Linked DNA regions of Azospira inquinata. The protein of the gene in region 2 interacts with the protein of the main gene of each other region in a pairwise test. Links are inferred from orthologs where the notes say so. Each region holds a gene or a part of one and is shown on either strand. Other genes may lie near its edges.

What was found.
Region 1: the proteins of odhB (region 2) and lpdA interact in binary tests that used the Escherichia coli proteins (3 or more experiments, as listed by UniProt). The link is inferred for Azospira inquinata from one-to-one orthologs.

What each region holds. Positions count from the first base shown.
Region 1 is NZ_CP064782.1:827,488-830,745, reverse strand. What follows is about bases 125-3,068. They hold lpdA (dihydrolipoyl dehydrogenase), read right to left. Parts: upstream 2,513-3,068; coding sequence 737-2,512; downstream 125-736. Other genes in these bases: aceF (dihydrolipoyllysine-residue acetyltransferase), read right to left, coding at 2,525-3,068; Azoinq_RS03665 (hypothetical protein), read right to left, coding at 125-481. Outside these bases: more of Azoinq_RS03665, read right to left, coding at 1-124; more of aceF, read right to left, coding at 3,069-3,258. UniProt on the Escherichia coli protein: Lipoamide dehydrogenase is a component of the glycine cleavage system as well as of the alpha-ketoacid dehydrogenase complexes.
Region 2 is NZ_CP064782.1:2,986,958-2,990,104, reverse strand. What follows is about bases 263-3,095. They hold odhB (2-oxoglutarate dehydrogenase complex dihydrolipoyllysine-residue succinyltransferase), read right to left. Parts: upstream 2,364-3,095; coding sequence 1,161-2,363; downstream 263-1,160. Other genes in these bases: Azoinq_RS13565 (2-oxoglutarate dehydrogenase E1 component), read right to left, coding at 2,387-3,095; lpdA (dihydrolipoyl dehydrogenase), read right to left, coding at 263-1,061. Outside these bases: more of lpdA, read right to left, coding at 1-262; more of Azoinq_RS13565, read right to left, coding at 3,096-3,147. UniProt on the Escherichia coli protein: E2 component of the 2-oxoglutarate dehydrogenase (OGDH) complex which catalyzes the second step in the conversion of 2-oxoglutarate to succinyl-CoA and CO(2).

The DNA.
Region 1 (3,258 bases), 2.2 Mb from region 2 along the record:
TTTCCCGGTAGGTGAAGCGGGTCAGCTTCTTTTCCTGCACCAGGGCGTACATGGCCCGCACGGCGAAATTGGCCAGGGTGGCCCGGTTGCTTTCCCGTTGCTTGGGGTCTTTGAAGACCAGCAGGAGCCGGTCCAGGGTCAGCCGGTTGGCCAGGGCCGCCTGATGGAAATAGGTTTCCAGGGGCCGCAGGCTTTGCTCGGCGGCGTAGTCCTGCTGCTTTTGCGCCAGATAGGCATCCAGGCACAGCACGGCGGCGGGCTGGGCGAATTCGTCCAGGCGTTCCACCGCCCGGGCTAGGGCCGTGGGAGGCAATTCGGCGGCCAGCCGGTCCGGATTGCCCAGCCACAGGCCCAGCTCCTGCAAGGTCTTGCCCGGATTGAGCACGGGGACCTGGGCCAGATAGGCGGCGATGGCTTTTTCGCTGCCCAGGGGGTGGCTCACGTCTTCGGAGCGAATACGGGACAGTATCCAGTTCAACATGGGGCGGTGGCTGCCTTGGGGGGTCGTCGATGGGGGCGGCGAACTCCGGAAATATTAGGGGACTATGACTTTTGTCTGGCCGATTATCTTAGCCCCGGGTAGCTAGCTATGTCAGTGACCCATTCCACAAATTTTTGACATTTATACCCTTTTACCTTGGCTTTACCAAAATGGGCAGCAATTCCGCAGACAGGATGGGGACGAGGCCAAAAAAAAACGCCGCCCGCAGGCGGCGTGGGTATACCCGAAACGGGCCTATTTTTTCCGGGCCGGGGGCAGATCGGTGCAACTGCCATGGGCCGCTTCTGCCGCCAGTCCCACGGATTCGCAGAGGGTGGGATGGGGATGGATGGTCTTGCCCATATCCACCGCATCGCAGCCCATTTCCACGGCCAGGCACACTTCCCCGATCAGGTCGCCGGCCCCCATGCCCACAATGCCGCCCCCCAGTAGGCGCTGGCTGGCCTGGTCGAAGAGCAGCTTGGTGAAGCCGTCCTCCGCCCCGTTGGCAATGGCCCGGCCGCTGGCGGCCCAGGGGAACAGGGCTTTTTCGTAGGCCACCCCGTCCGCCTTGAGCTGTTCCTCTGTCTTGCCTGCCCAGGCGATTTCCGGATGGGTGTAGGCCACGCTGGGAATTTGCAGCACATCGAAGGCAGCCCGGGCCAGCTCCGCCTTGCCCTGCACTTCCCCAGCCGCCACCTCCGCCGCCACATGGGCTTCGTGGACCGCCTTGTGGGCCAGCATGGGCTGACCCACGATGTCCCCGATGGCAAAAATGTGGGGCACGTTGGTGCGCAGCTGGGCATCCACGTTGATGAAGCCCCGTTCGGTGACGGCTACTCCGGCGGCTTCGGCGGCGATTTTCTTGCCGTTGGGGGTGCGCCCCACGGCCACCAGTACCAGGTCGAAGGCTTCCTTCTCCCCCGTGGAATAGGTGACTTCCACCCCTTCCGGTTTGGCTTCGGCGGCGGTGACCCCGGTGCCCAGGAGAATGCGGTCGAAGCGGGGGGCATTTTTCTTTTCCCACACCTTGACCAGATCCCGGTCGGCCCCGGGCATGAGCTTGGGCCCCAGTTCCACCACGGTAATGCGGGCCCCCAGGGCGCTATACACCGTGGCCATTTCCAGACCGATAATGCCGCCGCCGATGACCAGCATTTTCTTCGGCAGGGTACGCAGTTCCAGGGCGCCGGTGGAATCCACCACCCGGGGATCGTCCTTGGGCATGAAGGGCAGGGCCACGGGCTGGGAGCCGGCCGCGATGATGGCCTTCTGGAAGCGCACCACCTGACGGGTACCGTCGGCGGCGGTGACTTCCAGATGATGGGGGTCGAGGAAGCGGCCTAGGCCTTGGAGATGCTGCACTTTGCGGCCCTTGGCCATGCCCGCCAGACCGCCGGTGAGCTTGCCCACCACCCGGTTTTTGTGTTCCCGGAGCTTATCCAGATCCACCTGGGGTGCCCCAAAGCTCACCCCGGCGGCGCTTAGATGCTGGGCTTCTTCCAGCACCTGGGCGACGTGGAGCAGGGCCTTGGAGGGAATGCAGCCCACGTTGAGGCAGACGCCCCCCAGGGTGGGGTAACGTTCCACCAGTACGGTGGAGAGTCCCAGGTCGGCCGCCCGGAAGGCGGCGGAATAGCCGCCGGGCCCGGCGCCCAGCACCACCATGTCGCAGCTTACGTCCGCCTGGCCGGCAAAGCTGCCCGCTTCCGGGGCTGGCGCACTGGCCGTTGGCGTGGGGGCGGCGGCGGGGGCCGCCGGGGCGCTTTCCCCTTGGCTGGAGGCGGTCGTGGCAACGGCTTCCACCAGGGCGATCACCGAGCCTTCGGAAACCCGGTCCCCCAATTGCACCTTCACTTCCCGGATGATCCCGGCGGTGGGGGCGGGCACGTCCATGGTGGCCTTATCCGATTCCAGGGTGACCAGGGCGTCATCCACCTGGACCGTGTCCCCGGCTTTGACCAGCAGCTCGATCACCGGCACATCTTTGAAATCCCCGATGTCCGGCACTTTCACTTCGATCAGATCCATATCCGTCTCCCTTTACAGCATGACCCGGCGGAAGTCCGCCAGGAGCTTGGCCAGATAGACGTTGAAGCGGGTCGCCAGGGCCCCGTCGATGACCCGGTGGTCGGCGGTCAGGGAGAGGGGCAGCATGAGCCGGGGCGCGAAGGCCTTGCCGTCCCAGACCGGCTTCATCACATTCTTGTTCACCCCCAGAATGGCCACTTCCGGCGCATTGATAATGGGGGAGAAGTAGGTGCCGCCGATGCCTCCCAGGCTGGAAATGGTGAAGCAGGCCCCCTGCATGTCCGCCGGTTTGAGCTTGCCGTCCCGGGCCTGTTTGGCCAAGGAACCGCTTTCCTGGGCGATTTCCACGATGGACTTCTGATCCGCGTTTTTCACCACGGGCACCACCAGACCGTTGGGGGTGTCGGCGGCAAAACCGATGTGGAAATACTTTTTCAGCACCAGATTTTCCCCATCCAAGGAGGCGTTGAACTCGGGGAATTGCTGCAGGGCCCGGACGCTGGCCTTGATGAGGAAAGCCAGCATGGTGAGCTTAATGCCCGCCTTTTCGTTTTCCTTGTTGAGCTGGACCCGGAAGGCTTCCAGGTCCGTGATGTCCGCGTCCTCATGGTAGGTCACGGCGGGAATCATGGCCCAGTTGCGGGACAGATTCTGACCGGAGATTTTCTTGATGCGGGACAGGGGCTGGGTGTCGATTTCCCCGAATTTGCTGAAATCGATCTTGGGCCAGGGCAACAGATCCAGCC
Region 2 (3,147 bases):
GAGAAATCCACGTGACCGGCTTGTCCGGCCATGGTTTCCGCCACGGCAACCCCTTCTTCCATGGCCTTGTGGGCCAGCATGGGTCCGGCCACCACGTCGCCGATGGCCCACACACCGGGCAGATTGGTCCGGTTATGGGCATCCACCGCCACCCGGCCCCGGTCGTCCAGCTGCAAACCCACCTTGTCGGCGCCCAGGCCGTCCGTGTTGGGAATACGGCCCACGGAAACGATCAGCCGTTCCGCGTCCAGGGACTGGGCCTTGCCGTCCTTGTCCGTGTAGGCAATGGCCACGCCCTTCTTGCCAGCCTTGATGTCGCCGATCTTGACGCCCATCTGGAAGTTCATGCCTTGCTTGGTGAACAGCTTCAGGGCTTCCTTGGCCACGTCCTGGTCAGCCATGGGCAGGAAATCGGGAGCCATTTCCAGCACCGTGACTTCGGAACCCAGACGGCGCCACACGGAGCCCATTTCCAGGCCGATCACCCCGGCGCCGATGATGGCCAGGGTCTTGGGCACGGACTGCTGGGCCAGGGCCCCTTCGTTGTCCATGACCACCTTGTTGTCCACCTTCACATTGGGCAGATGGCGAGGCTTGGAGCCGGTGGCCACGATGACCTGCTTGGCTTCCACCACTTCTTCACCCACCTTGACCTGCCAACCGGTACCGCCCTGGCCCACGAAGCTGCCGTGGCCGTTGAGCTGGGTCACCTTGTTTTTCTTGAACAGGCCCTTGATGCCGGAGGTCAGCTGGGTCACCACCTGATCCTTGCGGGCCACCATGGCGGGCACGTCAATGCTGGGCTTGCCAATTTTGATGCCCTGACCGGCAAAGCTGTGAGCCGCTTCCTCGAACAGGTGGGAAGTGTGCAGCAGGGCCTTGGAGGGAATGCAGCCCACGTTCAGGCAGGTGCCGCCGAGCCGGGGTTCCCCCTTGGGGTCCGCATAGGGATTGGATTCGCAGCAGGCTACGGAAAAGCCCAACTGGGCCGCCCGAATGGCCGCCACATAACCGCCGGGGCCGCCGCCGATGACGAGAACGTCGAATTGCTTGTTAGACATGGAACACCTCTTTAGACGAGGAGACCGCGGAGAGGGGGAAGGCTTCTGGCCTTCGCCTCCCGGCGATCTCCGTGCGTTAGGGATTAAGGAAAGGCGGAATTAGACCCCGAGGAGCAGGCGGGTCGGATCTTCCAGGGCTTCCTTCATGGCCACCAGGGCAAGCACCGCTTCCCGACCGTCAATGATCCGGTGGTCGTAGGACATGGCCAGATAATTGATGGGGCGAATCACCACTTGGCCGTTTTCCACCACCGGCCGTTCCTTGGTGGCGTGAATGCCCAGAATGGCGGATTGGGGCGGATTGATGATGGGGGTGGAGAGCATGGAACCGAACACCCCACCGTTGGAGATGGAGAAGGTGCCGCCGGTCAGTTCTTCAATGGACAGCTTGCCGTCCTTGGCCTTGGCGCCGAATTCAGCAATCTTCTTTTCGATTTCGGCGATGGACAGCTGATCCGCGTTACGGATGATGGGCACCACCAGGCCCCGGGGGGAACCCACGGCAATACCGATGTCGATGTAGCCGTGGTAGATAATGTCCGTGCCATCCACGGAGGCATTGACGATGGGGTACTTTTGCAGGGCAGCCACGGCCGCCTTGACGAAGAAGCCCATGAAGCCCAGGCGCACGCCATGGGTCTTTTCGAACTTTTCACCGTACTGCTTGCGCAGAGCGATGATGGGCCCCATGTTCACTTCGTTGAACGTGGTGAGGATGGCATTTTCGTTCTTGGACTGGATCAGCCGTTCGGCGATCCGGGCCCGCAGACGGCTCATGGGCACCCGTTGTTCGGACCGTTCGCCCAGGGGGATTTCCACGGCGGGAGCGGCCACAGGAGCGGGCTTGGCCTGGGCAGCCACCGCATCTTCCTTGGTGACCCGACCACCCCGGCCGGAGCCTTCCACGCTGGCGGCGGACACACCCTTTTCTTCCAGGATCTTGCGGGCAGCCGGGCTGGCGGTACCAGCGGCCACGGCAGCGGCAGGGGCCGCCGCCACGGGCGCGGGAGCAGCCGCAGGTGCCGGAGCGGGAGCCGCAGCAGCGGCACCGGCAGCCGCCTTGGCTTCCGTATCCAGCTGGGCGATCACTTCGCCCGCCACCACGGTTTCCCCGTCGCCCTTGATGATCTTGACGATCACCCCAGCGTCGGGAGCCGGCAATTCCAACACCACCTTATCAGTTTCAATATCAATCAGGTTTTCGTCCCGGGCGACAGCTTCGCCTTCCTTTTTGTGCCAGGAAACCAGGGTCGCTTCGGCGACGGACTCGGAGAGTTGCGGCACTTTGACGTCGATAATCATGATCTACGTATCCTTGTGTCTCGTTAGTTAAGTTTGCCCAGGGCTTGATCCACCACAGCCTTTTGCTGTTCCACGTGCTTGGCCAGGTAACCGACGGCCGGCGCGGCGGCGGCCGGACGAGCCACCACGTGCAGGGTTTGCCCCTTCTTCAGGGCCGCTTGCAGCCGGTGGGTCTTGGCGTACCAGGCGCCCTGATTGAGGGGCTCTTCCTGGCACCACACCAATTCCTTGGCATTGGGGTACTTGGACAGCTCTTCATCAAAGCGGCGGTCGTCGAAGGGATAGAGTTGTTCCACCCGAAGCAGAACGATGTTGTTCAGCTTGCGTTCGTTGCGGGCGGTCACCAGGTCGTAATAAATTTTGCCGGCGCAGGCCACGACCCGGGTCACCTTCTTGGCATCCACCTTCTCGGTTTCACCGATGATGGTCTGGAAGGTGCCGTTCGCCAGTTCGTCCAGGGAGCAGGTGGCCAGGGGGTTGCGCAGCAAGGACTTGGGCGTCATGACGATCAAGGGCTTGCGTTGCTTGCGCACCATTTGCCGACGCAGCAGGTGGAAAATCTGGGCCGCGTTGGAGGGGTAGCAGACTTCCCAGTTGAACTCGGCGGAAAGCTGCATGTACCGTTCCAGGCGGGCGGAGGAGTGTTCCGGACCTTGGCCTTCGTAGCCGTGGGGGAGCAGCAGGGTCAGACCACAGGCCCGGCCCCATTTGGCTTCCCCGGAGCAGAGGAACTGGTCGATCACCACCTGGGCGCCGTTGGCGAAGTCGCCAAACTGGCCTTCCC